4 regions of the Mesorhizobium sp. M8A.F.Ca.ET.165.01.1.1 genome follow, and region 1 is predicted to be linked to each of the others. Evidence: predicted binding sites of a transcription regulator. Region 1 holds the regulator's gene; each other region holds the start of a gene.
What was found. The regulator LexA, encoded in region 1, represses DNA repair genes until DNA is damaged. The targets are predictions, from matches to a motif close to TGTTCNNNNTGTGTTCNG.
Positions count from the first base shown of each region.

Region 2: a site for LexA is predicted at 2,407-2,424, ahead of EN808_RS32995 (UvrD-helicase domain-containing protein). Genes of this name have one in related genera too.
Region 3: a site for LexA is predicted at 4,045-4,062, ahead of EN808_RS05070 (sel1 repeat family protein). Genes of this name have one in related genera too.
Region 4: a site for LexA is predicted at 3,077-3,094, ahead of EN808_RS32620 (YifB family Mg chelatase-like AAA ATPase). Genes of this name have one in related genera too.

Region 1 covers NZ_SRTH01000003.1:633,703-641,269, reverse strand. Annotated here, with positions in the region: gene EN808_RS12410 (ABC transporter ATP-binding protein) at 1-675, opposite strand, end outside; gene EN808_RS12405 (ABC transporter substrate-binding protein) at 736-1,722, opposite strand; gene EN808_RS12400 (GntR family transcriptional regulator) at 1,876-2,649, shown strand; gene lexA (transcriptional repressor LexA) at 3,060-3,803, shown strand; gene EN808_RS12390 (ComEC/Rec2 family competence protein) at 3,797-6,274, opposite strand; gene gltX (glutamate--tRNA ligase) at 6,378-7,567, shown strand, end outside.
Region 2 covers NZ_SRTH01000024.1:57,219-64,785, reverse strand. Annotated here, with positions in the region: gene EN808_RS33000 (glucose/quinate/shikimate family membrane-bound PQQ-dependent dehydrogenase) at 1-2,207, opposite strand, end outside; gene EN808_RS32995 (UvrD-helicase domain-containing protein) at 2,465-5,185, shown strand; gene EN808_RS32990 (hypothetical protein) at 5,225-5,539, opposite strand; gene EN808_RS32985 (DUF4239 domain-containing protein) at 5,595-6,350, opposite strand; gene EN808_RS32980 (trimethylamine methyltransferase family protein) at 6,441-7,567, opposite strand, start outside.
Region 3 covers NZ_SRTH01000002.1:112,033-119,599, reverse strand. Annotated here, with positions in the region: gene EN808_RS05080 (acetyl/propionyl/methylcrotonyl-CoA carboxylase subunit alpha) at 1-1,918, shown strand, start outside; gene EN808_RS05075 (branched-chain amino acid ABC transporter substrate-binding protein) at 2,102-3,223, opposite strand; gene EN808_RS05070 (sel1 repeat family protein) at 3,656-3,922, opposite strand; gene EN808_RS05065 (DUF2147 domain-containing protein) at 4,361-4,702, shown strand; gene EN808_RS36205 (hypothetical protein) at 4,914-5,069, shown strand; gene EN808_RS05060 (hypothetical protein) at 5,109-5,303, shown strand; gene EN808_RS05055 (AMP nucleosidase) at 5,420-6,880, shown strand; gene EN808_RS05050 (endonuclease/exonuclease/phosphatase family protein) at 7,016-7,567, shown strand, end outside.
Region 4 covers NZ_SRTH01000023.1:39,331-46,897, forward strand. Annotated here, with positions in the region: gene EN808_RS32600 (GtrA family protein) at 1-10, shown strand, start outside; gene gshB (glutathione synthase) at 82-1,023, shown strand; gene EN808_RS32610 (LysR substrate-binding domain-containing protein) at 1,125-2,045, opposite strand; gene EN808_RS36585 (hypothetical protein) at 2,149-2,319, shown strand; gene EN808_RS32615 (class I SAM-dependent methyltransferase) at 2,351-2,959, shown strand; gene EN808_RS32620 (YifB family Mg chelatase-like AAA ATPase) at 3,185-4,717, shown strand; gene EN808_RS32625 (malate synthase G) at 4,763-6,934, opposite strand; gene EN808_RS32630 (hydantoinase/oxoprolinase family protein) at 7,301-7,567, opposite strand, start outside.

The sequences.
Region 1 (7,567 bases):
GCCAGCGTCGAGCATGATCACCCGGCTGCCGTAGTCGACGGCATGCTGCATGTTGTGGGTCACCATCAAAGTCGTCAGCTTCAGCGCGCTGACAGCGCGCACCGTTGCCTGCATGATGATCTCGGCCGTGCGCGGGTCGAGCGCCGCGGTATGTTCGTCGAGTAGCAGCAAGTCGGGCGATCCGCCGACCGCCATGATCAGCGACAGGGACTGCCGCTGCCCACCCGAAAGCAGGTCGACGCGGGTGTCCAGGCGGTTTTCAAGGCCGAGGCCCAGTATCGACAGGCGTTCCTTGTAGGACGCGAGCCGGGTGGGGTTCAGCCCCTGGCGCAAGGTGCGCTTGCTGCTGCGCAAATCAGCCAGCAGCATGTTTTCCGCCACCGTCATGCTGGCGGCGGTGCCGCGCATCGGATCCTGGAAGACCCGCGCCAATCTTGCGGCACGCTTGTGCACGGGCATATTTGTCACGTCGGCGCCGTTGATCAGGATCTTGCCGGTATCGAGGATCAGAGCGCCGGAAATGGCGTTGAGCATGCTGCTCTTGCCCGCCCCGTTGGAGCCGATGACGATGCCGAACTCGCCAGTCGCCAATGACAGGCTGAGGCCGTCCAGCGCGATCTTCTCGTCGGCCTGGCCCCTGTAGAATACTTTGCGCGCGGATCGGATCTCGAGCATCGTTCCTCCCTGACATGAAAAGTGACGGCGCCCGCGCCGTCACCTTCATGCAGCCTGATGTCAGTCGACGATGCAGCCGCAATCTGCCATCGAGGCCGGTATCTCGATGCCGAACGCGGCCATCGCCTTGCGGGAAATCGTTGCCATGTGATCCTTGTAGGCCGGGCGCGACGGCGCGATCGTCTTGGGATCCTTGCCCTTGAGTATCTCTGCGGCGATGTCGCCGGCGTTGATGCCAACCTGCGTGTAATTGACCGCGAAGCTCGCCGGCACAGTGCCGTTGCGGACCGCGCTGTCATCGGAGTTGACGACCGGGATACCGGCCTGGCGGGCGGCGGCGGAGACAGCGGCGATCGCCGGCTGGATCAGGTTCGAGGCCGGGCCGTAGATGACGTCGGCCTTGCCGGCGAGCGAAGCGATACGTTGCTGGATGTCATTGACGTTGTCGATGCCGACCTCCACCACCTCGAAACCAGCGGCGGGCGCCGCCGCCTTGATCTTTTCGACCAAGGCAACGTCATTGGCCTCGCCCGGATTGTAAGGCACGCCGAAGCGCTTGGCGTTCGGCAGCAGCTTCTTGGTGAAGGCCATCACCGCGGCGACGTCCTGCAGATCGCTGGCGCCGGTCATGCCTTCGTCACCTGAATCCCACGACGGCACCAGCTTGGCCGCCACTGGATCGGTGACCGCGGCAAAGACGATTGGAATGCCGGAACCGGCGAGCGCCTTCTTGGCGATCTGCGAGACCGGCGTGGTGATGGTGTAGATCAGCTTGGGCTGCTCCGCCTGCAGCTTGGCGATCATCTGCGGCACCAGCGATGCATCGAAATTGGTATGGCTTTCCGTATAGACGACGTCCTTGCCCTCGACGAAGCCATTGTCCGTCAGCGCCTTCTTGAAGCCGGCTATGGCGGCATTGAGCTGGGGGTGCTCGCCGAAATTGGCAATGCCGATGCGTATCTGGTCGGCGGCGGCACTGCCGGCGCTCACCATCAACGCGCTAGCCATGAACAAACCCGACAACCAAGCGGATTTCGACTTCAACATCATTTCCTCCCAGATTTGATCAGCGCCGCTTGCAGCGCGGCTACTGCAAACGATCATGGTCAGTCCGCCGGCTTGTGTCAAACATTATATATAATTCTTGCCATGCCCCTACATCATATATAATTTTCCCTGCCAGACGACGGATGGACCGCGATGCAGGATCAAACGAGCTCCACAAAGACGGAGGCAGCCTATCAGCTGTTGCGGCGCGATATCCTGACCACGCGCCTCATGCCCGGCGCCCCGCTCAAACTGAGTGCACTGCGCGGCACCTATGGAGTCGGCTGGACGCCATTGCGCGAAGCCTTGTCGCGGCTTGAGGCCGAACGCCTGGTCACCGCCATCAGCAATCGCGGTTTTACCGTGGCTCGGGTGTCGCGGGCCGAACTGGAGGACCTGGCGCGCGCCAGGATGGTGGTCGAGATCCCCCTGTTCCTCGAATCGATGGAGAAAGGCGGCAAGGAATGGGAAGATGCCGTGGTCACCGCCCACTACCGGCTCTCCCGTTGCAAGACCGCCGTCGACGATCCGTCGGATGCGGCGGTCGACAAATGGGACGAGAATCACGAGGCTTTCCATGCGGCGCTGCTGAGTGCCGCCACATGCGATTGGCTGTTGCGTTTCCGCTCGACGATCTCGGATCAATTGCGCCGGCATCATCGCTTTCTTGGTCTGGCGCCGACATTGCGGGCCGCGGCCGGCCTCAAGGATGGCTACGAAGAGGCGATGGAGGCGCTGCGCGAAGCGATTGCGATCGAACACCATACCGCGATCATGGAAGCGGCACTCGATCGTGACGTCGAGCGGGCCAAGGCGCTGATGGTGGCCCATATCGGCTACACCCTGCACGTCTATGTCCACAGCGAAGACAGCGGCGCGACCAAATACGCCGCCCGCGCCGGCAGCTTGAAAGCTGGTTCGGGATGACTCCGGCGCTTCCGCGACACCTATTCGCACGCGTTGGTCGGAGTGGGGCCGGACGCCTGGGTCCATCGCTGCCCCGAAGCTGCCAGTCGTTGGCGTTTTGGTTTCGTTTCGTTCCGCGAATAATGGACCGATAAATTATACAATCCGCCCGGGGAAAGCCTTCCGAACGGCTGACGCCAAACTCGGGAGCGGATGGGCCACAGGCCATTAACCATAACGATTTCAATGGGCCTGCCGATGGCGGAAAAGGTCGGCTTCTGCCCGCCGTAGCGGACAAAAAACATCCGCAGCCTTAACAAATTCATTAAACTTTAAACGGTTGCGGAACACAACTGGAACAGATAGTGTTTGTTCTGGGTTTGTTTTTTCGATTCTGGTTCAGACCTTCGTTCAATGCCTTGGGGGCCGCCATGCTGACACGCAAGCAACATGAACTGCTGATGTTCATCCACGAACGGCTCAAGGAAAGCGGGATACCGCCCTCCTTCGACGAGATGAAGGAAGCGCTCGATCTTGCCTCCAAATCCGGGATTCATCGCCTGATCACGGCGCTGGAGGAACGCGGCTTCATTCGCCGGCTACCCAATCGGGCGCGCGCGCTGGAGGTGCTGCGGCTGCCGGATTCGATCGCGCCCGGCCTGAACGCGGCAAAGAAATTTTCGCCCAGCGTCATCCAGGGCAGCCTTGGTCAAAACAATCTTGGCCGCCAGCTCAAGCCGGCAACGGCGCCTTCGCGTCTGCCCGCGGCCGGCAATGACGACGATGTGGTTTCAGCCGTGTCCATCCCGGTCATGGGCCGTATCGCCGCCGGTGTGCCGATCGATGCCATCCAGCATCAGACGCATTCGATCTCGGTGCCGCCGGATATGATCATGGGCGGCGAGCACTATGCGCTGGAGGTCAAGGGTGACTCGATGATCGAGGCTGGTATCTTCGACGGCGACACGGTCATCATCCGCAATGCCAACACGGCAAGTCCGGGCGAAATCATCGTGGCGCTGGTCGACGAGGAGGAAGCGACGCTGAAGCGGTTCCGCCGTAAAGGCGCCTCGATCGCGCTCGAAGCCGCCAATCCAGCCTACGAAACGCGCATTTTCGGGCCGGACAGAGTCAAGGTACAAGGCAAGCTGGTCGGGCTGATCAGGCGCTACTGAGCCGGTTTGCCATCGGACTTGTCTGGCTTTTTATAGGGCGGCAGCCCCCTCTTATAGGGCGGCAGCCCCCTCGCCTCGCGTGAGAATTTTCGCTGCTCGTGCCAGGGCCGGTATGGTCCGTCGACAGCGAATTCGATCACAGCCGGGGTTGTGGCCGACTGGGGATCGAAGAAGACGGCAGCACTTCCCTTGCGGGCGAGCTGCCGTTTCGTGACGACGACAACCAGCGGATTGTGGCAGGCGTCATAGGCGGTCGCGTCATTGACGACGATCAGGTCGGCGAAGGCGCAGGCTTTCCAGGTGTTCTTGCGATCCTCGACATAGGCGACGATCGCGCCGGAAGGGTGCCTGGCAAGGCAAAGGCCTTCGCGGCAATAGAACGGCGATCCCTGCGGCAGGTCGGTGGGAGCGGCAATATCGAATTGCCCGTCCGCCTTGTCGAACATTTCCGGTTTGACGATTGTTTCGGAGACCAGAGCGCGTTTCCAGTTGTCGGCCGCGAATTCGTTCGGACGTTCCCGGTTGACGGCCAGTTCGCCATTGCCTATCGGCAGTGCGACCAGCCGTGCGTCTTCCGAGATCAGCACATCGGGCGTGCGTATGTCCGACACAGTCAACAGACCGGCAAGTGCGAATGGCAGTGCCGCGAGCCGCAGCCAGGTCGTCGCCATCGTCGCGATGACCAGCGCGACGGCCACCAGCAGCACGGATTGCTGCGAGATCAGACCTACCCCATCGATTGGCGAGCGCTCCGATATCCATGACGATACGGCGATCATCGCTGTCAGGCCTTTGCCCATCACGTAGAGAAACGGGCCGTCGGCGCCGAAGGGCATCGCCAGCGAACTGAGGACCGCAAAAGGCATGACGACCACCGACACGATCGGCATGACGGCCAGATTGGCGAACAGGCTGAGCGGCGATACGCGCTGGAAATGCCAGATGGCAAACAGCGCCGTCGCGCTGCCGGCAATGATGGAGGTCATGGCCAATCCACCTGTCGCCAGCAGGAATTTTCGCGTCAGGAACCCGGGTAGTGACCGCTTTGGCGACGGTGGCCTCGTCTTACCAGCGCGGTGGTCCGCCCAGCCGGCATAGGCGCCAACAAGGGCCGCGGTTGCCGCGAACGACATTTGGAAGCTCGGGCCGACGACCTCGTGCGGGGAAACCAGGATAACGGCGATCGCCGAGATGGCCAGGTTGCGCATGGTGAGCGCCGCGCGATCGAACAAGACGGCAATCAGCATCACCGCCAGCATGATGAAGCTGCGTTCGGCCGCAACGACGACACCGGAAATGACGAGATAGGCGGCGATCGAGAAAAGTGCGGCGGCGGCCGCATATTTCTTCACCGGCCGGCGCGCGGAAAAGTCTGGAAACAGCGCGAAGGCACCGCGCAACAGACCCATGATGGTGCCGGCGACCAGCGCCATATGCAGTCCCGAAATGGAAATGATGTGATAGATGCCGGTACGCCGCATCGCTTCGTTGATTTCATCGGGAATGCCGGCGCGCACGCCGACGATCAGCGCCGCCGCGATCTCGCCTTCGGCGCCGCCGATGCTGCCCCTGATGTGGTCGGCGATGGCTTCGCGGGCGTTTTCGATGCTTGAAAAAAGACGGGCTGGCAGCGACATCTCACCATCGTCGGTAGCGACAACCGTTGGATTGCCGAGAAAGAAGCCGCTGCCGCCGATGCCTGCGAAATAGCTGTCGAAGGAGAAGTCGTAGCTGTCCGGCCGCACCGGGCCGGTCGGCGGCAGCAGTTTGGCGTAGCCTGTGACAAGCGAGCCAGCGGTCATTTCCGGCGGTATCTTGCGTGCCGAAAGCCGGACCCTTTCCGGCGCATAGCGCAATTTCGGCCGGGCGGTCGAAATCACGTCCATGGTCAACCGGATACGGCCGCTCTCCATCTCCTCGAGCGAGACCACGCGGCCGGTCAATTGAGTCGAGATTTCCGAACCCAGCATCCGGGTTCCTGCTCGCCATGTTTCGACCTTCGCCGCGAGCAGGCCCAGCGCGCACAACAGCATTGCCATGAAACACAGATGGGTTTTCGGCCAGGAACGCGAGACGAATGCACAGGTCGCCGCCAGCACCATGACCGCGACAGGCTTTGCAAAATCGGGCTCGGTCGGCAGCGAAAAGTAGCCGATCGCCCCAACCGCCAGGCAGACCGGCACCAGCAGGAAGGCGATGCCCCGGTCAAGTTCCAGCTCCGCCGCCTTGGCCAAGCCGTGGCGCAGGCGAAGCAAGGATATCCGGCCGATTTGCCGGCGCGCGCGCACGATCCTGCGTGCGGCAGGAGACGGAGTTGGCGCCGGCAAGCCCGCTTGCAACGGCTGGGTTGCGGGCGCAGCCACGAGCGGCGATGGCAGCGGGATCGCCGGAGGCGTCGCAAACAGGGACCGTTCGCTGACGCCGACAATGGCGCCCTCGCCCCGATCCGAGCCCCGGCCTCGTCCAGTCATCGGGTCTGCCCCTTGCGCCCTCGACACCCTATGCTACATGAACGCGCGAAGCGCGAAAGTCCGCGCCCTCCGCACCCAGCTTCAGACGTTTTCCGAGAGTTCCATGTCCGACAAGGTCATCACCCGTTTTGCCCCCTCGCCGACCGGCTATCTGCACATCGGCGGCGCGCGCACGGCACTGTTCAACTGGCTCTATGCCAAGCATACCGGCGGTACGATGCTGCTGCGCATCGAGGACACCGATCGGGAGCGTTCGACCGATGCGGCCACATCAGCCATTCTCGACGGCCTGACCTGGCTCGGCCTGTCATGGGACGGCGATGCGGTTTCCCAATTCGAGCGGGCGCCGCGCCATCGTGAGGTGGCCGAGGAACTGGTGCGGCTGGGCAAGGCCTATTACAGCTACGAGACTTCAGCCGAGCTCGAGGCGATGCGCGAGGCAGCACGCGCCAAGGGCCTCCCGCCACGCTATAACGGCCACTGGCGTGAGCGCGATCCGTCGGAGGCACCCGCCGGCGTCAGGGGCGCCATCCGCATCAAGGCACCGACCGAGGGCGAGACGGTGGTGCAGGATCGGGTCCAGGGCGAGGTGCGCTTCCCCAACAAGGATCTCGACGACTTCATCATCCTGCGCTCGGACGGCAACCCGACCTATATGCACGCCGTCGTCGTCGACGACCACGACATGGGCGTCACCCACATCATCCGTGGCGATGATCACCTGACCAACGCCGCCCGCCAGACCGTGATCTACAACGCCATGGGCTGGGACGTGCCTTCGATGTCGCATATCCCGCTGATCCATGGCGCCGACGGCGCCAAACTGTCGAAGCGCCACGGCGCGCTTGGTGTCGAGGCCTATCGCGCCATGGGCTATCTGCCGGAGGCCCTGCTCAATTACTTGGCGCGTCTCGGCTGGAGCCATGGCGACGACGAGATCATGTCGATCAAGGACATGATCTCGTGGTTCGACATCGGCGACGTCAACAAGGGCGCGGCGCGCTTCGATTTCGCTAAGCTCGAGGCGTTGAACGGCGTCCATATGCGCCGCATGGCCGATTCCGAATTGTTCGACATTTTCATCGCCACCTTGCCTTATCTGGAGGGCGGCCCGGCGATGGCGGCGCGCCTCGACGAGAAGAACAAGGCGCAGTTGCTGGCAGCCCTTCCGGGCCTGAAGGAGCGCGCCAAGACGCTGGTCGAGCTCGTCGACGGCGCTGCCTTCCTGTTTGCCGCGCGGCCGCTGCCGATCGACGACAAGGCGGCGCTCCTGCTCAATGACGATGGCCGCAA
Region 2 (7,567 bases), on a different contig from region 1:
GTCATCGGCGTCGATTGCCCCCCGGCGGGCAGCCGCGCCCGCCAGAGCTGCCTGCCTGAAGTCAGGTCATAGGCGCGCAGATAGTCGTCGACGGCGGCGCCCAGGAAGGCGACACCGCCGGCCGTGATCATCGGCCCGCCGATGCCGGGCACCCCGACCTTCAGCGGCAACGGCAGTGGCGTCATGTCGTAGACGGTGCCGTTGCGATGCTTGTAGGCGATCTGTCCGGTCCTCAGATCAACCCCGGCGACATAGCCCCAGGGCGGCGCCTGGCAGGGGATGCCGAGCGGCGACAGGAAGGGTCCCATCACCACCGCATAGGGGGCGCCCTCATTGCGGTTCAGCCCCTGTTCGCTGCCGCGCCCCTCGTCCGGCGGCGGCACCTGGTCGCGGGGGATGAGTTGTGACTTGAATGCCAGGTAGGTCGGCATGCCGAACATCACCTGCCGCACCGGATCGACCGCTACCCCGCCCCAGTTGAAGGTGCCGAAATTGCCGGGATAGATCAGCGAGCCCTGGACGGAAGGCGGCGTGTAGCGGCCTTCATAGCGCAGGCCCTGGAATTCGATCCGGCACGCCAGCTGGTCGAACATGGTGATCCCCCACATGTCGGCGCCGGTCAGCGGCTTCGGCATGAAGGTAAGATCGGAAACCGGCTGCGTCGGCGATGTGTGATCGCCTTCGATGGCGCCGCCCGGCGCCGGCACTTCGTTCACCGCGATCACCGGCTCGCCTGTGCGCCGGTCGAGCACATAGAGGTCGCCCTGCTTGGTCGGCCCGACCAGCGCGGGCACGACGGAACCATCGGCCTTGGTGATGTCGACCAGGCTCGGCTGCGCCGGCACGTCCATGTCCCAGAGGTCATGGTGCACGGTCTGCCGCACCCATTTCAATTGCCCGGTATTGAGGTCGAGCGCGGTGATCGAGGAGGAGAATTTCTCGACATTGGCGCTGCGCCCGGCGCCGAGTTGGTCCGGCGTCTGGTTGCCGAGCGGCACATAGAGCAGGCCGAGCTTCTCGTCGGCGCTCGGCGTCGACCACATGTTGGGCGAGTTGGCGGTGTAGGTCTGGCCGGCCGCCAGCGGCGTTGTCTGGTCCGGATTGCCGGAATCCCAGTTCCATAGCAGCTTGCCGGTGCTCGCATCATAGGCGCGAATGACGCCGGACGGCTCCTGCGTCGAGTAATTGTCGTTGACCGCGCCGCCGACGATGATCTTGCCGCCCGCGATCAGCGGCGCCGAGGTCGAGTAGTAATAACCGGACTTCGGATACGGCATGTTGGTCAACAAATTGAGCATGCCGCCCTCGGCAAAGGCCGGGCAAACCTGCCCGTTGGCGGCGTCGAGCGCGATCAGCCGCGCATCCGAGGTCGGCAGGTAGACGCGCGTCGCGCAGGGCTGGCCGGCGGCGCCGGCGGCATCGGCATAATAGGAGACGCCACGGCAGGTCTGGTGTTGTCGGTCCTTGTCGAGCTTGATCTTGGGATCGTAGCGCCACTTCTCCTTGCCGGTCGCCGCATCGACCGCGATGGCGAAATTGTGCGGCGTGCAGATATAGAGCGTGTCCCCCACTTTGAGCGGTGTCACCTGGTAGGTGGTCTCGCCGACATCGTCCGGACCTTTCACGTCGCCGGTGCGGTAGGTCCAGGCCGGCTGCAGATTGGCGACATTATCCGGTGTGATCTGGTCGAGCGGCGAATAGCGCTGGCCGAACTGCGTGCGCCCGTAATAGTGCCATTCGCCCGCCGGCACATCGCCGCCGAGATTGGCGTTGGGTATCACCTTGTCGGTGTCGAGCGCGCCGCCTATGTCCTTCGGGTCCGTGGTCATCGAATAGCCGGCCACCGCCAGCGATGCCAGCACGGCCAGGATCAGTGGCGCGCGGCCGTCCGGACCGGCAAGGCCCCGCCGCGCCCACGGCGTCAGCAGCCACAGCGCCACCAGCACGATGATGCCGCCGCGCGGGCCGAGTTCCCACCAGTCGAAGCCGGTTTCCCAGACCGCCCAGGCAAGCGTGCCGAGCACGATCGCCGCGTAGAGCCAGAGCGAAGTGGAACGGCGCCGGTAGAGCAGCCAGGCGGCGACCAGGAAGGCGAGAGCGACGATGATGTAGTACCAACTGCCGCCCAGCGAAGCCAACCAGATACCGCCGGCGCCAAGCGCCAGGCCGATGAGGAAGAGGACGAGGGAGGTGATGGTGACAGCCAAGATGATACTCCTTCGACTGTTGCGCGCGTGGAGGCGGCCTTAGGCAACCCGGCATTGCGTGCTGCCCCGTACGCAACTTTCTCCCGACCGCCGCGCCTGTCAAGCGTAGGTCATGGGTCCGCGGCGGCAACCTTGTCCCCCTGCGGTTGTTCACAACGCGGCCGCCATATCGCTCGAGTGGCCTTATCAGGCACTTTAGCGGAACAAAACGTAGACAGTTCTGGTCTTTCCCTCCCGAATCACTACATTCGGGGGAGATGTCTGGCTTTTCCGAAGACATGCCCTTTTTCGACGAACCCAATGCGCGGCCCACGGCCCCGTCGGGCATTGCCGCGCGCGCCATGGCCGCCCGCGGCGGCCAGAACAATGCGCCGGACTATCTCAGGGGGCTGAACCCCGAGCAGCGGCTGGCGGTGGAGACCACCGAAGGCCCGGTTCTGGTGCTGGCCGGCGCCGGCACCGGCAAAACTCGCGTGCTCACCACCCGCATCGCCCACATCCTCGCCACCGGCAGGGCCTTCCCCTCGCAGATCCTGGCAGTGACCTTCACCAACAAGGCCGCGCGCGAGATGAAGCAGCGCATCGGCATCCTGATCGGCGAAGGCAATGTCGAGGGCATGCCATGGCTCGGCACCTTCCACTCGATCGGCGTGAAGCTGCTGCGCCGCCATGCCGAGCTTGCCGGCCTGAGATCCGACTTCACCATCCTCGACACCGACGACGTCGTGCGGCTGATCAAGCAGCTGATCCAGGCCGAGGGCCTGGACGACAAGCGCTGGCCCGCAAAACAGTTCGCCCAGATGATCGACGGCTGGAAGAACAAGGGCCAGGGTCCGGCCGACATCGCCGAGGGCGATGCGCGCAGCTTCGCCAACGGCAAGGGCCGCGAGCTCTACAAGGCCTACCAGGAACGCCTGCAAACGCTGAACGCCTGCGATTTCGGTGACCTGCTCTGCCATCCGATCCGCATCTTCCGTGCCAATCCCGATGTGCTGAAGGACTATCACCGGCGCTTCAAATACATCCTCGTCGACGAGTACCAGGACACCAACACCGCCCAATACATGTGGCTGCGGCTGCTGGCGCAAAGGCCGGATTCCGGGCGCTCTTCATCACCACCAACCGATCTGCGATCGGCCGAAGGCCGCAAGCCCGACCGGGCGTCCGAGCCGTTGCGAGGCCACTCACGCGACGCCGAAGGCGCGCAAAAAAGAGGGGGCGGAGGGCCCGCGCCGGCAGGCGCGGAACAGCCCGTGAGCGAAAACAGAGTCAACATCTGCTGCGTCGGCGACGACGACCAGTCGATCTATGGCTGGCGCGGCGCCGAGGTCGACAACATCCTGCGTTTCGACAAGGATTTTCCCGGCGCCACCATCATCCGGCTGGAGCGCAACTACCGTTCGACCGCGCACATACTGGGCGCCGCCTCCCATCTCATCGCCTATAATGAGGGCCGCTTCGGCAAGACGCTGTTCACCGACCGCAACGATCCCGAGGATGGCAAGGTCAACGTCCACGCCGCCTGGGATTCGGAGGAGGAAGCCCGCGCCATCGGCGAGACCATCGAGGCCTACCAGCGCCAGAAGCATAATTTGAACGACATGGCGATCCTCGTCCGCGCGTCCTTCCAGATGCGCGCCTTCGAGGACCGCTTCATCACGCTCGGCCTGAACTATCGCGTCATCGGCGGCCCGCGTTTCTACGAGCGCATGGAAATCCGCGACGCACTGGCCTTCTTCCGCGTCGTCGCCAACGGCACCGACGATCTCGCCTTCGAGCGCATCGTCAATGTGCCCAAGCGCGGCCTGGGCGAAGCGACCATCCGCCAGATCCACGACACGGCGCGCGGCATGCGCATCCCGATGCTTGAGGCGGCGGGCACGCTCGCCGAAAGCGACGAGTTGAAGCCGAAACCGCGCGCAGCGCTGCGCGAGGTCGCGGCCAATTTCGAACGCTGGCAGAAGGCGCTGGAAACCACGCCACACACCGAGCTCGCCGAGACCATTCTCGAAGAGAGCGGCTACACCGACATGTGGAAGAACGACCGTTCGGCGGAAGCCCCCGGTAGGCTGGAGAACCTGAAGGAACTGATCCGTTCGATGGAGGAGTATGAATCGCTGCGCTCCTTCCTCGAACATGTCGCGCTGGTCATGGATGCCGAGCAGAATGCCGGGCTCGATGCCGTTTCCATCATGACGCTGCACTCGGCCAAGGGCCTCGAATTCGAGACCGTTTTCCTGCCCGGCTGGGAGGAAGGCCTGTTTCCCCATCAGCGCGCGCTGGACGAAGGCGGCCGTTCGGGGCTCGAGGAAGAGCGACGCCTCGCCTATGTCGGTCTGACGCGGGCCAAGAAGAACCTGCATATCTGGTTCGTCTCCAACCGCCTCATCCACGGCTTGTGGCAATCGACCATCCCGTCACGCTTCTTGGAGGAGCTGCCGGAAGCCCATGTCGAAGTCGCCGAAGCCGGCAATTCCTACGGCGGCTACGGCAATCCCTATGGCGGCGGCTCGTTCGCGTCCGGCCGTGGCGGCAGCCAAGGGGCAGGAAGACAGAACCCGTATGGCGCCTCGCGCTTCGACAATATCGGCGGCAATTCGGGCGGCACGGAAAGATCCGGCGCCTTCTCCAACACCTATTCGACACCGGGCTGGCAGCGCGCGCAGGCCAACCGCACCGAGGCGACCGACCGCAACTGGGGCACGCGCTCGGGCCATCAGATCGAACGCATCGGCTATGGCGAGACAGACTCCGGCTACGGCGCCGGCCGCACCAGCGTAAAGGGCCGCACCATCGACGGCGAACTGGTCGCCAAATCCGTCTCCGACACGCCGTCGGCCTTCAGCGTCGGCGACCGCGTCTTCCACCAGAAATTCGGCAACGGCAACATCGCGGCCATCGAAGGCAACAAGCTGACCATCGACTTCGACAAGGCCGGCCAGAAACGCGTGTTGGACGGGTTTGTAGCGGCGGTGTGAGTTGGGGCCGTGGCTTTGACAAGAAGCCGGCGAAGGCGTTCAATCCACCTTCTTTTCGCCCCTCTCGCCGGCCTTCACGATATCCCCTGTCGTAAACAGGATTTCCTTCAGTTCCGCGCGCCAGTCCGCCTTCTGGCGCAGCAGGAATTCGAGGTCCATGCCGAAATGCTTGAACTCCTCGCTCTGCGCGTTCTTCATGATCGCCTTGGCTTGCGGGTCCTTCTCCACCGACATGCGCTGTTCGTACCAGCCGATCGCTTCCGCCTCCTCGATCAGCGAGGCGATCATGCGGGCGAAGGTGCGCACTTGCTGCGACAGTTCTTCCGGCGGTTCGTGATACTGGTCGAAACCCATGTCGTCCTCCATTGGCCATCCCCATGAATGTCTGGGGAATGCCGCCGGTTCCGCATCATCGCTGCAATTCCGCCAAGGCCCGCTCCAGCGGCGCTGACGAAATCTGGATCGGGCCGGAGAACGCCACATCCATGTCCAGGATCAGGTAGATCGCCCCGGCGATCAGCGCGGCCGAGACCATGAAGGTCGCGGCAGTGATCGCATTCCTCGGCGCCCTGAACCCGAAACTGGCGAAGATCAGCGCCAGCCACGTAACCAGCATGACGATCAGCGGCCAGGGGATCGTGCCCTCCGACTGCTCGATCAGCACCCAGCGCAGTTCCAGCACTTTCTGCAGCCGCTGACGGGCGTCCTGCAAGACGGAGGCGCGCGCGGCGTCGGCCGGCGGCAGCGCGCTCAACCGTGTGCCGATCTCCGTCAACAGATGTTCGGACAGCTCGTTGCCGGCGGCAGGCGTCTCGTCGCCCTGCATGGCATCGGCCACCACCCCCTGCACATAGGCGACCAGCGGCTGGCGCACCGTGTCGGTTTGCGGTCCGTATTGGCGCAGGGTCCTGTCGAGCAGGATCAGCTCCGTCGCATAGGCATGCACATTGTGATCGATCGATTCGAAGGTGTTCTTGGCCGAGTTGATCATCAGCCCAAGCATCAGCGAGGTCATCACCCCGAACAGGTTGGCTGCGAGCCGGACCACGGCATTCGTATCGTCGTCGCGATGCCTGACCGGCATCCTGGGCCAGACCGCCATGGCGGCGAAAGCTGCCCCCGCCAGGCACAGGAAGATCACCGTTGCGATCAAAGCTTCGCGCATGCCGTTCATTTCTGCACGAGACGCGCGGATTGCCAATGGCTGCTGGAATTGAGCCAGCCGCAGACGTCTTGGCGTGCGTTTTGCCGGCCTTCAGGAAACCGGCGCCGCTCCACCCTCTTCGGTGCGCCGGGCGATGAACGCGTCGAGCATACCTGACGTGGCGGCGGCCGAGGCGGGCGGCTCGAAATCGGCAAGGATGCGTTTCCAGATGCCGGTGGCGCGTTCGGTGGCGTTCTTCGAACCGCTTTGCGTCCAGTTGCCGAAATTCGACCAGTCGGCCACCAGCGGTTCGTAGAAGGCGGTGCGGTAGCGCGCCATCGTATGGCCGGCCGAGAAAAAGTGGCCGCCCGGCTGCACTTCGGCGATCGCCTCGAAGCCTATCGCGTCGTCGTCGCCGGGCGTCGCGGCACAGAGTTCCGCCACCGTCTGCAGCGCCTCGATATCGGTCACCAGCTTTTCCAGCGAAACGCTCAAGCCTCCTTCCAGCCAGCCGGCCGCATGGATGCAGACGGTGGCGCCCGACAGCACCGAGCCCCATAGCGCGAACTGCGTCTCGTGCGCCGCCTGCGCGTCCGAGATGTTGGCCGCGCTGCCGCCACCGGAGCGCCATGGCAGACCGGTGAAGCGTGCCAGCTGGCCCGCACCCAGTGTGGCTTTGACGTGCTCCGGCGTGCCGAACGCCGGTGCGCCCGATTTCATGTCGACATTGGAGGAGAAGGAACCGTAGACCACCGGCGCGCCCGGCCGCACGATCTGCGCCAGCGTCAGCCCAGCCAGTGCTTCGGCATGCTGCAGGGTCAGGGCGCCGGCCACCGTGATCGGCGCCATCGCCCCGGCCAGGCAGAACGGCGTGATGATCAGCACCTGCCCCGCCTTGGCGAAATCGATGATGCCTTGCGCCATGGGAATGTCGAGCTGGCGCGGCGAGTTTGTGTTGATGACGGTGTAGCAATGCGCGCCGGAGCGGAACTCGTCTTCGGACAGCCCGCGGGCCAGCCTGATCATCTCGAAACTGTCATCGACCTGCGGCGTGCCGCGCGCGAACACGAATGGGAACTTGTCCGACAAGGTCAGTTGCGCCCGGTTGACGGCATAGTGGCGAAAACGATTGTCGATGTCCTGCGGCTCGATGCACGGCCCCAGCATGTGCAAGACATCGAAATGCTGCACCAGCTTGATGAGTTCTTCGAAGGCGACCAGCGTTCCGGGCCGCCGGC
Region 3 (7,567 bases), on a different contig from region 1:
CAAGCTCGGCGTGCACACCGTCGCCGTCTATTCGGATGCCGACGCGAGATCCCTGCATGTCGAATTGGCCGACGAGGCGGTCTATATCGGCCCCTCGCCCGTAGGCGAGAGCTATCTGCGCGGCGACAGGATCGTCGCGGCAGCACTTGCGACGGGTGCCGAAGCGATCCATCCGGGCTATGGCTTCCTCTCGGAAAACCCTGACTTCGTCGATCAGGTCACAGCCGCAGGGCTCACCTTCATTGGCCCATCGGCCGCTTCGATCCGCGCCATGGGGCTCAAGGACGCCGCCAAGCGGCTGATGGAGAAAGCCGGCGTTCCGGTCGTGCCGGGCTATCATGGCGAGGCGCAGGAGATCGTGCTGCTTGCCTCGAAAGCCCGCGAGATCGGCTATCCCGTGCTGATCAAGGCGCGTGCCGGCGGCGGCGGCAAGGGCATGCGGCGCGTCGAGCATCCCGATGATTTTTCCGAGGCGCTGTCCAGCGCCCGGCGCGAAGCCAAGGCCGCCTTCGGCGACGACCGCGTGCTGGTCGAAAAATACGTCGACAAGCCACGGCATATCGAAGTGCAGGTGTTCGGCGACAATTTCGGCAATGCCGTGCATCTCTACGAACGCGACTGCTCGGCGCAACGCCGCCACCAGAAGGTGATCGAGGAGACCCCCGCCCCCGGCATGACGCCGGCCTTGCGCAAGGCGATGACGGAGGCGGCGGTGAAGGCCGCCAAGGCGATCAACTATTCCGGCGCCGGCACCATCGAGTTCATCGTCGACGCCTCGCAAGGCCTTAAGGCCGACCGCTTCTGGTTCATGGAAATGAACACCCGCCTGCAGGTCGAGCATCCGGTCACCGAGATGGTCACCGGCACCGATCTCGTCGAGTGGCAGTTGCGCGTCGCCAGCGGCGAAAAACTGCCGAAGACACAAAGCGAGATCGCGCTTTGCGGCCATGCCTTCGAGGCGCGCATCTATGCAGAGGACGCGGCCAAGGGGTTTCTGCCGGCGACGGGCACGCTGCACCACCTGAAATTTCCGGGCGTTGCCCCCGAGGGTGCCGCGATGCGCATCGAGACCGGCGTGCGGGCTGGCGATGCCATCTCGCCCTATTACGACCCCATGATCGCGAAGCTGGTCGTCCATTCCGGGGACAGGCAGGCGGCGCTGGAGGCGCTCCGCACCGCGCTCGCGCAAATCGAGATTGCCGGCTCCACCGTCAACGCCGCTTTTCTTGCCGCTCTTGCCGCCGATCCGGATTTTGCGGCGGGCGACGTCGATACCGGCCTGATCGGCAGACACCAGGAGATGCTGACGGCGGTCGCGCCGCCGACCGGCGAAATCATCTCGGCTGCCGCGCTGGCGGCCTCGGGTGCCGGAGCATTGCCGTCGGACGACCCCTGGTCGTCGCTTGCCGGCTATGCGCATTTCCACGGCGTTGCGCGGCGCACGCGGCTGAAGTTCGGCGACGAGGCCATCCTGGCCAAGGTTTCAATGCGGCCGGACGGGCGCTTTCAGGTGGCGCTCGATGCGCCGTATGACAGCACCAATTCGCATGACCTTCGGGCCGTTCCCCGCCTCGCCCGCTGGCCTGGCCACATCACCGTGTTCGAAGGCGCTGTCGCCTATACTTTCACCGTGCCGGATCCCCTGGCCAGGAGCGATGAAGCCGCTGCCGCCTCCGGCAGCCTGCGCGCGCCGATGCCGGGTCTCGTCAAGCTTGTGCGCGTGGCGAAAGGCGACGCCGTGATCAAGGGACAAATTCTGCTGATCCTCGAAGCGATGAAGATGGAGCACACCATCGCCGCCCCGCATGACGGGGTGATCGCCGAGATCGCCGGGGAAGGGTCACAGGTCACCGACGGGGCGGTGCTGGTGGGGTTCATCGAGGACCGGAACGCGTCGACCGCCGCCACCGGCCGATAGCCGGAGCGCATCGCGGACCGCAAACAGAAATGGCCGGGAAGAACCCGGCCATTTCCTTGGACTAGAGCGGTTCAGAGTTTGATAGAATCTCTGACCCGCTCTAACTTCTTGTTTTTACGCAATTCTGGACGGAAAACCGCTACACACTTTTCCTAGAATTGCTCTAGCCGATCGTCGGAGCGATTACTGCGCGATCGGCGCGTACTTGCCGTCATGCCACTGGTTGATGTCATAGCTGGCATTTTTGAGGTCGCCCTTCTCGTCGAAGGTGACGTCGCCGACAACGGTGCTGATCGGCGTGCCGTTCTTCAACGCTTCGGCAACCTTGGCCGGATCGTCGCTGCCGGCACGCTTGATGCCTTCGGCGAAAGCCTGGACCACGGCGTAGGAGAACAGCGTGAAGCCTTCCGGCACGAAGCCGCCGGCCTTGATCTTCTCGACGGCCGCCTTGGCTTCCGGCTTTGCCTGCGGATCCGACGGGAACACGAACATGGTGCCCTCGCCGGCCGGGCCGGCAACCTGCCAGAACTCCGGCGAGGCGATCGAGTCCGGCATGATCAGCTGGAACTTCAGGTTCTGTTCGGCCGACTGACGCAGGATCAGGCCAGCCTCAGGATGGTAGCCACCGAAATAGACGACATCGGCCTTGAGATCCTTCAGCTTGGTGACAAGCGCCGAATAGTCCTTCTCGCCGGGGTTGATGGCGTCATAGTAGACTTCCTTGAGGCCACCGGTATTCATGGTTGCCCTGACGGCGTCAGCCACGCCCTGACCGTAGGCGCTCTTGTCGTGCAGGATGACCACATTCTTGCCGGCATACTTCTTGGCGATCCACGGGCCGATGAAGGCGCCCTGTGCGTCGTCACGCGTATAAAGACGCATGATCGTCGGCCAGCCGGACTTGGCCGCGGCGTCGGTCAGCACCGGGTTCGAAGAGGCCGGGCTCATCATCAGCGCACCGGCTTCGGCATAGACGGCCGAGGCCGGAATGCTCGAACCCGAGCAGGCATGACCGTCGATGAACTTGACGCCGTTGGCGATGATGCGGTTGGCGACCGAAACGGCCTGCTTGGGGTCGCACTGGTCGTCCTCGATGTCGAGCTTGATCATCGAGCCGTTGACGCCGCCCGCGGCGTTGATGGCATCGGCCGCGGCCTGTGCGCCCTGCTTGAACTGATCGCCGATGGTCGCGAGTTGTCCGGTCATCGGGCCGACCACCGATACGGTGATGTCGTCGGCGAATGCGACAGGCGCGCTCATCATCAGGCCGAAAATGGCCGCGCTCAAAATACTCATTTTTTTCATGACAATAGAACTCCTCCACTCACGCGCGGCCGCCCCGGCCGCGCTTCTTCCAGAGAGGCGGGACAATTTCATCCTTCACCGGGCCTGTCTAGGCGCATTGGCGCCGCTCGATTGGGCCTGCGCGGTCTCATCCACGCAAAAAGCCACGCCAGCCTTGTTCCGGCTGGTCGTGGCTTTTTGCCTGTCAGGCTGTTTCCCCGGCGCCCCCCGCGCTGTGAACCCAACCCACCTTCCCTGTCTTCCTGTTGGCCATGATCTTGCCGAAGCCCCGATTCCACTTTCGGGATCATGGTCCGTCGCGCGGCTTGGACCTGTCGGCCTGCCGCATTCTTTTTGTTGTTGGTCCGTGGCCTGGCTGTCTGCGCAGCCTTGTCCCTGTTGGCCCGACCGTCTTTTAGCGGTCTTGGCCGGAGCGTCCCCGTCTGGCGGGACTCAGTGCATCGTCATCCATTCGCGGGCTTCGCGCAGCGCCTTGGCGATCTCGACCTTCGACATGGCCGCCGAGAGTTCCGAGCGCAGTTCCGCGGCGCGGGCCGAACCCTTGATGGCGGCGATGTTGAACCATTTGTGGGCGGCAACGACATCGGTCTCGCAATCGCGACCGGTCGCATACATCATGCCCAGTTCGAAAAGAATGTCGGCCTGGGCAGTTGCCCCCATGGCGCCGAAGCCTGCTTCAAGCATTTCAAAACGTGCCATTTTAGTCCCCTGTCTGGCTCCCGAGAGCTGCCTCCGTTTGTCTTGTCCGGGGCGCTCTTTCGATGCTTTCGAGAATGCCGCGCAGGCTTGAATCCGTCGTTAAATGGCGTGCTTAATTTGAGGAAAACAAAGCTAAAACAAGAGGTAAACACGGAAATTCGTTAAGGATACGAAACCAGCAATTCGGCTGGTTTTCGCCAAATTTGACGAAAATTTTCGGGACCCCGATCAACACTCCGCTAACCACGGGAAACAAACACGACGCGGCGATCGTTTCCGTTTCCGTCCCGACAGAGCGAATTCAGCCGCTTTCAAAACGCCAAAGTCTTCCGTTGCGGCACCGCTTTTGTTTTGACGGAAGCTGGACTAGCTTACGTTTGCGTAAGCGGCAGACCGGCGAGGCGGAGCATCCGGCCGGCTATCCAAACGGAGGAAGACATGTTTCGAAAAGTGAGCCTGGCCCTGGCGGCCACTTTGATGCTGAGCGGCGCGGCATGGGCCGATCCGATCGAGGGCAACTGGAAAACGCAGGCAGGCGACACCGCGGCCATTTCAGGCGGCGATTCATTTTCCATTACGCTCAAGTCCGGTAAATATGCCGGCAAGACCATCGGATCGCTCAAGGCGGCCGGCGACAACAAATATGCCGGCAACATCACCGATCCGGCAAACGACAAGACCTATTCCGGCAAGGCGACATTGGCTGGCACCTCGCTCAAGATGAGCGGTTGCGTGCTAGGCGGACTGATCTGCAAGAGCCAGACTTGGCACAAGCTCTGATCGTCCATCTCCTTGCGATCTCAAAACGGGGCCCGGCGGGCCCCGTTTTCGTTTTGTCGACGCGCTGACCGTGACCTTCGATGGCCGTTCGGGCCGGCGGCGACCCAGCCAATGTCCCGTCAATCAATTTGAACCGCAGATGAACGCCGGCCTCAGAGCCGGTTCAGAGGCGTCAGGGCATTCTCCTGCGTGTTGAAGGAGACACGGACCAATGCTTGCTCGCCGCTTCACCATCGTCTGCCTGCTGATGAGCCTGTTTGGGATGTTCTTCGCCATCCTCGTCGCCGAAGCGGCCCGGTCCCCCCGCTCCTGGGAGGAAGCCGCCAGAATGTGCCACCTCGCCTGCCCGACCAACCTTCGCCACTGAAACAGAGAACCAGACCTCAAAAAGAAAAGCACAGACATCATGAACCGCATCGCCGCCAACCTCGCCAAGACCCTCCGGCTCCTGCCGAGGGCGGCGCTTATCCTGGTGCTCCTGGCCGCTCCGGTCCTGGCGGTGCCGATGATGCGCGCCGATGCCGGCTCGACGATCGAGGCGCCGGCGCTCAGAAAGTCCGGCGTCGGGTTCGTGCTGCTGGTCAGCCTGCAGCGGGGTTGAAGAAAAATGGCGCTTTGAGCGCCTTCGGCGGCGAGCCCCCTCCCAACCGCCTCCCCAAGTCTCTATATTGAGTCATGGAAAAGCGAATCTACCCCCAAGCCATCGAATCAGTCGTCATGCCCGAGCCTTTTGGCCGGCAAAGCTTCGACAATGCCGAAAAGGCCGTTACCGCGCTGAAGGTGCTTTACAACCGCAACACCAAGTTCCTTCGCGATTCCTTCGCAGCCCTTGCCGCCGGCGGCGACAGCAGCAAGCGCTGCCGGGCCTTCTACCCCGAGATCGGCGTCACCACGAGTTCGTTCACCCAGGTCGACTCGCGCCAGGCCTATGGCCACATGCCGACGCCCGGCCATTTCGCCACCACGGTGACCCAGCCGGACCTGTTCGAGACCTACCTCATCGAGCAGCTTCGGCTGATCATGCGCAATCACGGCGTGTCGGTGACCGTCTCGGAATCGACCACGCCGATTCCCCTGCATTTCGCTTTCCTGGAAGGCACCTATGTCGACGGCGCCGCTGCCGAGCGCATCAAGCGGCCGATCCGCGACCTGTTCGACGTGCCGGATCTCGACGGTACCGACGATCAGATCGCCAACGGCACGTTCGAGGTCGCCTTCGGCGAGCCCAGGCCGCTGGCGCCCTTCACGGCGCAGCGCATCGACTATTCACTGCACCGCATGACGCACTACACCGCAACCAGCCCGCAGCATTTCCAGAACTTCGTGCTGTTCACCAACTATCAGTTCTACATCGACGAGTTCGTCGCCCGCGCCCGCGACCTGATGGAAAAGGGGGGCGACGGCTACACAGAATTTGTCGAACCCGGCAACGTCATCACCCGGGCCGGGCAGAGTGCGCCCAGCGAAGGCGTAGCGCCACAGCGCCTGCCGCAGATGCCGGCCTACCATCTGAAGAAGCCGAACCATGGCGGCATCACCATGGTCAATATCGGCGTGGGTCCTTCCAACGCCAAGACCATCACCGACCATATCGCGGTGCTTCGGCCACATGCCTGGGTGATGCTTGGTCACTGCGCCGGGCTGCGCAACACTCAGGCACTGGGTGATTATGTGCTGGCGCATGCCTATGTGCGCGAGGATCACGTTCTGGACGACGATCTGCCGGTCTGGGTGCCGATCCCGCCATTGGCCGAGATCCAGGTTGCGCTGCAGGAAGCAGTCGCCGAGGTCACTGGCCTGTCTGGCTATGACCTGAAGCGCATCATGCGCACGGGCACCGTCGCCACCATCGACAACCGCAACTGGGAACTGCGCGACCAGCGCGGACCGGTGCAGCGCCTGTCACAGTCGCGCGCGATCGCGCTCGATATGGAATCGGCCACGATCGCCGCCAATGGTTTCCGCTTCCGGGTGCCCTATGGCACGCTGCTGTGCGTTTCCGACAAGCCGCTGCATGGCGAGTTGAAATTGCCTGGGATGGCGACCGAGTTCTACAAACGCCAGGTGGCGCAGCACCTGACCATCGGCATCAGGGCGATGGAGAAGCTGGCCGAGATGCCGATGGAGCGGCTGCATTCGCGCAAGCTCAGGAGCTTTTCGGAGACAGCGTTCCAGTAGGCGGTCGCGCGAAGCCTCGGCGAGGCAATTGGTCGTCTTGCTCAGGCCGTAATTTGGCGGACAAGCAAAATCGAACGGATCGGCAGGCGGCATTCGGCAGACACGACCTCAATGACAACAGGCGCGCGCTTGAACATGACGGCTGGGCTGGTATTCCTGGCGATAACGGTATTGTCGGCCGCTTTGTTGGCCGGGTTTTTCGGCGCGCTGCACCCCGCTTTCGATTCCTTCTCGCATTTCCGCATTCACTTCAGTGTGCTGCTGGCGCTTCTGGCGCTGCCGCTGCTTGCGAGTTCCTACCGGCTGCAGGCGGCCGCGGCACTGCTCTTCGCCATCGCCTGCCTGGCCACGACGGCAAACGCACTGCCCAGGTTGTGGCCGCAGCCAGCAGTTGCCAAGCCCGCCGACCAGATCGTCTACAGCCTGCTGCAGATGAACCTGCGCTTCAACAACCCGACGCCGAAGAAAGTGCTCTCACTGATCGGCCGCACCAATCCTGATGTGATCACCCTCGACGAAGTGTCGGCGATGTGGACGACCGAGCTTGGCTACATCGCCAGCGCCTACCCCTACCGTATCCTCTGCCCCTACCCGAACGGCATGTTCGGCGTGGCGCTGCTGTCGCGCCGGCCGTTTGCCGCCGACACCGCGCCGCGTTGCGAGCCGCGCGGCGCGATGGCGACCGCC
Region 4 (7,567 bases), on a different contig from region 1:
CGACCGTTAACGGCGTGGCCCGATTGGCAGAAGGCGCCGGGACCCTTATATCGCTTGCGTTGACTGCGCTGGGGATCCGCCATGAAGCTGAAAATCGCCGTCCAGATGGACCATGTCTCGACCGTGTCGATCGCCGGCGACACCTCGTTCGCGCTGTCGCTGGAAGCGCAGCGGCGCGGCCATCAATTGTTCCACTACACGCCCGACCGCCTGTCGCTGCGCGACGGCAAGGTGTTTGCCCGCATCGAGGAGATGCAGGTGCGCGACGAAAAGGGCAGCCACTACTCGCTGGGCGAAAAGGTTCGCACCGACCTATCGGAGATGGACGTCATCCTGCTGCGCCAGGACCCTCCCTTCGACATGAACTACATCACCACCACGCATATCCTCGAGCGCATCCATCCGAAGACGCTGGTCGTCAACGACCCGGCCTGGGTGCGCAACAGCCCGGAAAAGATCTTCGTCACCGAGTTTTCCGATCTGATGCCGGACACGCTGATCACCAAGGATCCGCTCGAGGTGGCCGCCTTCCGCAAGGAATTCGGCGACATCATCGTCAAGCCGCTCTACGGCAATGGCGGCGCCGGCATCTTCCATCTGCACGAGGCCGACCGCAACCTCGCCTCGCTGCTCGAAATGTTCGGCCAGCTGTTCCGCGAGCCCTATATCGTGCAGCGCTACCTGAAGGATGTGCGCAAGGGCGACAAACGCATCATCCTGATCGACGGCGAGCCGGTCGGCGCCATCAACCGGGTGCCGGCCGAGCACGATTCGCGCTCCAACATGCATGTCGGCGGCCGTGCCGAGAAAACCGAGCTGACGGCGCGCGAGCGCGAGATCTGCGCCCGCATCGGGCCGTCGCTCAGGGAACGCGGCTTCATCCTGGTCGGCATCGATGTCATCGGCGACTACATGACCGAGATCAATGTCACCTCGCCGACGGGCGTGCGCGAAGTGCATCGCTTCGGCGGGGCGGATATTGCCGCCCTGTTCTGGGATGCGGTCGAAGCGAAGCGGACATAATCCGTTTTCATTTTGTGTTAACCATGTTCCGCTTTTTGCAGCCGGCTACAACCGGGGCGCAACCGGTCCGGTTACCGGTTCCCCTGATGTTCCTGATTTGATCAAGGCTCTTCGACCCGGCGCTGTTCGCGCTCCCTGACATCAGCCGTCTCGGCCAGCACCCAGTCCCTGAACAGCCTGATCTTCGGGGTGTTGCGGCGGCTTTCGGAATGCACCAGCCAGTAGCCGTCGCCGTCGGACCCCATGGCCTCGAACGGCTGAATGAGCTGTCCTGTCGCCAGCAACGAGCTGTAGAGGTTGCGGGTGAGGATGGCGACGCCCTGATCGGTCAGCGCCGCCATCGCGTCGTAGGCCTGCGTGCCAAGCTCCGGGCCGGCTATGATGCGATCGGGCTCGAAGCGGGCGCCGGCTGCTTCGAACCAGATCTTCCACCAGGGATCGGTCGAACAGCATAGTGGCAGCTTGTAGAGATCCTCGGGCCGGCGGATGCCTCCCACGCTCCGCACCAGCCTCGGGCTGAGCATCGGCGTGTAATCCGCCTTGAACAGATAGTGGGCTGCCAGGCCCGGCCATTTCCCGGTGCCGGTGCGAATGCCGATATCCATGCCGTCGCGCCCAAAATCGGCCAGCCGGGACGATGTGTCGACTTTCACGGCAAGGTCCGGATGCATCAGCTGGAATGCTCCAAGGCGCACGGCGAGCCAGGTCGAGGCAAAGGTCTGGACCGTGGTGACCGACAAGACGCCGGTGGCGCCGCCCTTGGTCGCCACCCACGCATCGGCCAGCGCCGAGAAGGCACCCGATGCGTGCGGCGCCAGCTGCTCGCCGGCCTCGGTCAAGGCGATCTGCCTTGTTTTTCTTACGAAAAGCGGTGTTCCGGCGCGTTCCTCCAGCACCTTGATCTGGTAGCTCGCCGCCGACTGGGTCATGCCGAGTTCTTCGGCCGCCTTGGTAAAGCTGCCCAGCCGCGATGCGGCTTCAAACACCCTGATGGCGCCCAATGGCGGCAGGTCCCAGCTCATCACACATCAATCCTGTTGATGCATGATAAGCGACGTTCGATTGGAAGCCAAGAGCCGGCAAGCGCACACTCAAACCATCGACCCAACCCGAAAGGACATGGCCATGAACACTTCCACGCGGCGCCTCACAGTCCGTCATCCGATGCTGGACCTCTTCGTTGCTCCCTTCCGATCGCGGTCGCGCCGCCTGCTCGATCAGCGCGCGCTGTCCGACCATTTCAAGCGCGACATCGGCCTGCTCGACGGCCACGCGCCTTATGGCAGCATCCGCTAGACACGATTGGCGCCCGGAGACAGAGAGAATGATGACCGTGCCCGCGAAAGCCCTGGCGCAGAGCCGTCGGACGGTCGAGTCGTATGAGGACTACGCGGTCCGTTATGACGAGATTGTCGGACATGTTCCCCACCCGAACGACCAGGCCGCGCTCAAGCGCGCCGCGGCGATCGCCGGGCCGGGCGGCCGAATCCTGGAGATCGGGTCCGGACCTGGCCGCGATGCGGACTTCCTGGAGGGCCTCGGCGTCAAGGTCCGGCGGACCGACGCGACGCGGCGCTTTCTCGAACTGCAGGCAGCACGCGGCAAGACCGGCGATCTGCTCGATGTGATCACCGACGAGCTTGGCGGTCCCTATGACGCGGTGGTGGCGCTTGCCGTGCTGATCCATGTGCCGCGCGACCAGATCGACCCGGTTCTGGAGAAGATCGCGCGGGCGTTGCGGCCCGGTGGTGCCTCTGTCGTCTCGATGCGCGACGGCGACGGCGAAACGAGCGGCAGATACCATACGGTCGACTGGCGCAAGGACGCCTTCGCGGCGCGCATCGAGGCCGCCGGCATGGAGCTTGTCAGCCACAGCTTCCGCGTCGGCAGGAAGGAGCGAGGGTGGAACACTTTTCTGGCGGTGAAGCCGTCGTGATCTGCACGGACTCCCGGAACGTTCGCCTCCATCCTGCGCGGCTCGCATCGTCACGCGCACGGTGAGGCGCCTTGCAGGCAGTTGCGAGCCCGTCGACGGTATGCGCACGCCTCTCTTTGTTCCTGTATTGTTCTTGCCTTGGCTTGAAATCTGTGGTTGTCTCGCGTTGACGTCGCTCGCGGCCGGCTCACAAAGGCTGGGGAGAGACGGCATCGGGGGCAAAGAATGGTGGCGCGGGTTCGTACGGTCGCTTTCCAGGGCATCGAGGCCGTGCCGGTCGACGTGCAGGTGATGATCGCGCCCGGCAAGGTCGGCATTCAGATCGTCGGCCTGCCCGACAAGGCGGTGGCCGAGAGTCGCGAGCGGGTGCAGGCGGCTCTGCATGCGTCGGGCCTGTCGATGCCGTCGAAGAAGGTCACCGTTAACTTGGCGCCGGCCGATCTGCCCAAGGAAGGCAGCCACTACGATCTGCCGATCGCGCTTGGCCTGATGGCAGCACTTGGCGCCATTCCGGGCGACATGCTGGCCGGCTATGTCGTGCTTGGCGAATTGTCGCTCGACGGCACGATTACCGCCGTGGCCGGCGCGCTGCCGGCGGCGATCGGCGCCAATGCCGAGGGCAAGGGCCTGATCTGCCCGTTCGCCTGCGGACCGGAAGCTGCTTGGGCGGGGCGGGAATTCGACATTCTGGCGCCGCGCAGCCTGATTGCCATCGCCAACCATTTCCGCGGCACGCAGGTGCTGTCGCGGCCCGAGGCCGGCATCCGCGCCGCGCCGCGCGACCTGCCGGACCTCGCCGACATCAAGGGCCAGGAGACGGCCAAGCGGGCGCTGGAGGTGGCGGCCGCCGGCGGCCACAACCTGCTGATGGTCGGTCCGCCCGGCTCTGGAAAATCGATGCTGGCGCAGCGGCTGCCGTCGATCCTGCCGCCGCTGGCGCTGAAGGAGCTCCTGGAGGTCTCGATGATCGCCTCGGTGGCCGGCGAGCTCGGCGAAGGCAAGCTGACGGACCGGCGACCGTTCCGCGCTCCGCACCACTCGGCCTCGATGGCGGCGATGGTCGGAGGCGGCATGCGCGCCCGGCCGGGCGAAGTGTCGCTGGCGCATCACGGCGTGCTGTTTCTCGACGAGTTCCCCGAATTCACGCCGCAGACGCTCGATGCGCTGCGCCAGCCGCTTGAGACCGGCGACTGCATGATCGCGCGCGCCAACCACCGCGTCACCTATCCGGCACGCATCCAGCTGGTGGCGGCGATGAACCCGTGCCGCTGCGGCATGGCCGGCGAGCCGGGTTATCGTTGCGTACGCGGCGAGCGTTGCCGTACCGACTATCAAGCGCGCATCTCAGGACCGCTGCTCGACCGCATCGATCTTCGTATTGAAGTGCCGGCGGTCTCGGCCAGCGACCTGATCCGGCCCGACCGGGCCGAGAAGAGTGCTGACGTTGCACTTCGCGTCGGCCGCGCGCGCACGCTCCAGCGCGAGCGCTTCGAACGGCTCGGCGTCAACAGCGCCACCACCAACGCGCATTGCGCGCCGGCTGTCATCGAGACGATCGCAATGCCGGATGCCGCCGGCCTGTCCCTGCTCAAGGAGGCCAGCGAAAAACTCGCCTTTTCCGCGCGCGCCTATCACCGGGTGTTGAAAGTGGCGCGCACGCTCGCCGATCTCGACGCCAGCGAGACCGTCGGCCGCATCCATCTGGCTGAGGCGATTTCCTATCGCATGAGCGCGGAGCGGGTGGCGCAGGCAGCGTGAGCTTCCCCCCTCAAGGGAGCGGGGGACGCTGCGCCAGACGATCCTTCAGGCCGATGCGCGCGCCTTCAGCTCCAGCCTTCGAGCATGCAGCACCGGTTCGGTATACCCATTCGGCTGGCTCGTTCCTTTGAACACCAGGTCGCAGGCGGCCTGGAAGGCGATGGAACTGTCGAAATCCGGTGCCATCGGGCGGTAGAGCGGATCGCCGACATTCTGCAGATCGACGATGGCGGCCATGCGCTGCAGTGAATCCCTGACCTGGATTTCCGAGCAGATCTTGTGGCGCAGCCAGTTGGCGATGTGCTGCGAGGAGATGCGCAGCGTGGCGCGGTCCTCCATCAGGCCGACATCGTTGATGTCGGGAACCTTGGAGCAGCCGACGCCCTGGTCGATCCAGCGCACGACATAGCCCAGAATGCCTTGCGCGTTGTTGTCGAGTTCGCGCTGGATCTCGTCGGGTGTCCAGTTCGGCCGCACGGCCACCGGCACCGACAGGATATCGTCGAGCTTGGCCTTTGGCCGGCTCTTCAGCGCCGCCTGGACGGCGTGGACATCGACCTTGTGATAGTGCGTGGCGTGCAGCGTCGCCGCCGTCGGCGACGGCACCCATGCGGTGTTGGCGCCGGCCTTGGGGTGGGCGATCTTCTGTTCCAGCATCGCCGCCATCAAATCGGGCATCGCCCACATGCCCTTGCCGATCTGGGCATGGCCGGCGAGCCCGCATTCGAGACCGGTGTCGACATTCCAGGCCTCGTAGGCGGAAATCCAGGCGGCCTGCTTCATGTCGCCCTTGCGGATCATCGGGCCGGCTTCCATCGAGGTGTGGATCTCGTCGCCGGTGCGGTCGAGGAAGCCGGTGTTGATGAACACCACGCGCTCGCGTGCGGCGCGGATCGCTTCCTTGAGGTTGATGGTGGTGCGCCGCTCCTCGTCCATGATGCCCATCTTGATGGTGTTCTTCGCCATGCCGAGCAGCGCTTCGACACGGTCGAAGATCTCGACCGCGAAGGCGACTTCCTCCGGTCCGTGCATCTTCGGCTTCACCACATACATCGAGCCGGCGCGGGAGTTCATCCGCCGCCCTTTCGGCCCGACATCGTGCAGCGCGATCAGCGCCGTCATCGCCGCGTCCATGATGCCTTCCGGCACCTCGTTGCCGTCACGGTCCAGAATCGACGGATTGGTCATGAGGTGGCCGACATTGCGCACCAGCATCAACGAGCGGCCAGGCACGGTGAGTTGGCCGCCGGCGGGTCCAGTGTAGGCGCGGTCGGGGTTGAGCTTGCGGACAAAGCTCTTGCCGCCCTTGCTGATCTCTTCGGCGAGGTCGCCCTTCATCAGGCCGAGCCAGTTGCGGTAGACGACGACCTTGTCCTCAGCGTCGACAGCGGCGACCGAGTCCTCGCAGTCCTGGATGGTGGTCAAAGCCGATTCCAGGATGACGTCGGCGATTCCAGCCGGGTCGGTGCGGCCGATCTGGTTGGCGCGGTCGATCAGGATTTCGATATGGAGGCCGTTCTTGACCAGAAGCACGGCTTCCGGATTCTCGGCATCGCCGCGATAGCCGGCGAACTGTTTCGGGTCGGCAAGGGTGGTGGCGCCGGCGCCCTCGCCGAGCTTCAGCGCGCCATTGGCGATCGAGAGCCCGTTGACGCCTGCCCATTTGCCCGTGGTCAGCGGTACCGACTGGTCGAGGAAGTCCTTTGCCCAGGCAATCACCTTGGCGCCGCGCGCGGGGTTGAAGGCCTTGCCCTTCTGCGCGCCGCCGGTCTCGGGAATGGCGTCGGTGCCGTACAGCGCATCGTAGAGCGAACCCCAGCGCGCATTGGCGGCGTTGAGCGCATAGCGCGCGTTCATTACCGGCACGACGAGCTGCGGCCCGGCGACGACGGCGATTTCCGGATCGACATTTTCGGTCGAGACGCTGAAGGCCGGACCTTCGGGAACGAGATAGCCGATCTCCCTCAGGAACGCCTTGTAGGCGCCCATGTCGATTGGCGCGCCATTGTCGCGGTACCAGCCGTCGAGCTTTTCCTGCATGGCATCGCGTTTTGCCAGCAGCGCCCGGTTCCTGGGCGCCAGATCATGGACGATGGAGGACAAGCCGTTCCAGAACCGTGCCGCTTCGATGCCAGTGCCGGGCAACGCTTCGTCGACGACGAAGTCATGCAGCTCGCGGGCAATGCGCAATCCGGCGATCTCGATGCGATCGGTCATCAGGGCTACTCCAGATGAAAGGCTTTGCGGGGCGTTTGGCATGTTGGGGGTGCAGGGTCAATTCAGCTTAGGGTGAAGGTGGGGCATTTTAGGCCTTCTTTGAAGACACATCCGTGCGGAGTGTTCTTCATCTGTTTGCGTGCGCCATTCTGAACCGTTCGCTCTACCTCCAACGTCACGGAATGGATCCTAGGGTCTCCGCAACGTCGCTTCGCTCCCGCTCCGCCCTAGGATGACGAAGGCGCAGGATTCAGGTCAGGCCGAGTCGAAAATGGTGGCGTCCGAGAACCGGAGCGGAGCGTACTTAAGGGACGTGAGCACCGGAAGCGCAGGACGCCGCCATTTGCAGGCCGGCCTCACCTGAATCTAAACCGCGATCCTTGGCCTGCCCGAGGCCACCGCCACCACATGCGCTTCGATGAACATGCGCTGCGCTTCGACGGTCGAGACACGGAACTCCGTCGCGACCTCGATCTCGGCGCTGTCGGTGCCGGCATCGCGGGCGCGTTGGGCGACAATCGCCCGCACGTCGGCCTCGGCGGCCGCGATCGCCGCCGCTTCGTCGAGAAAGTCGCGCACCGTTTCGCCCGAGGCAAGCCGGAACAGGCCTTCCTTGGGCTGGCTGACGCGGGC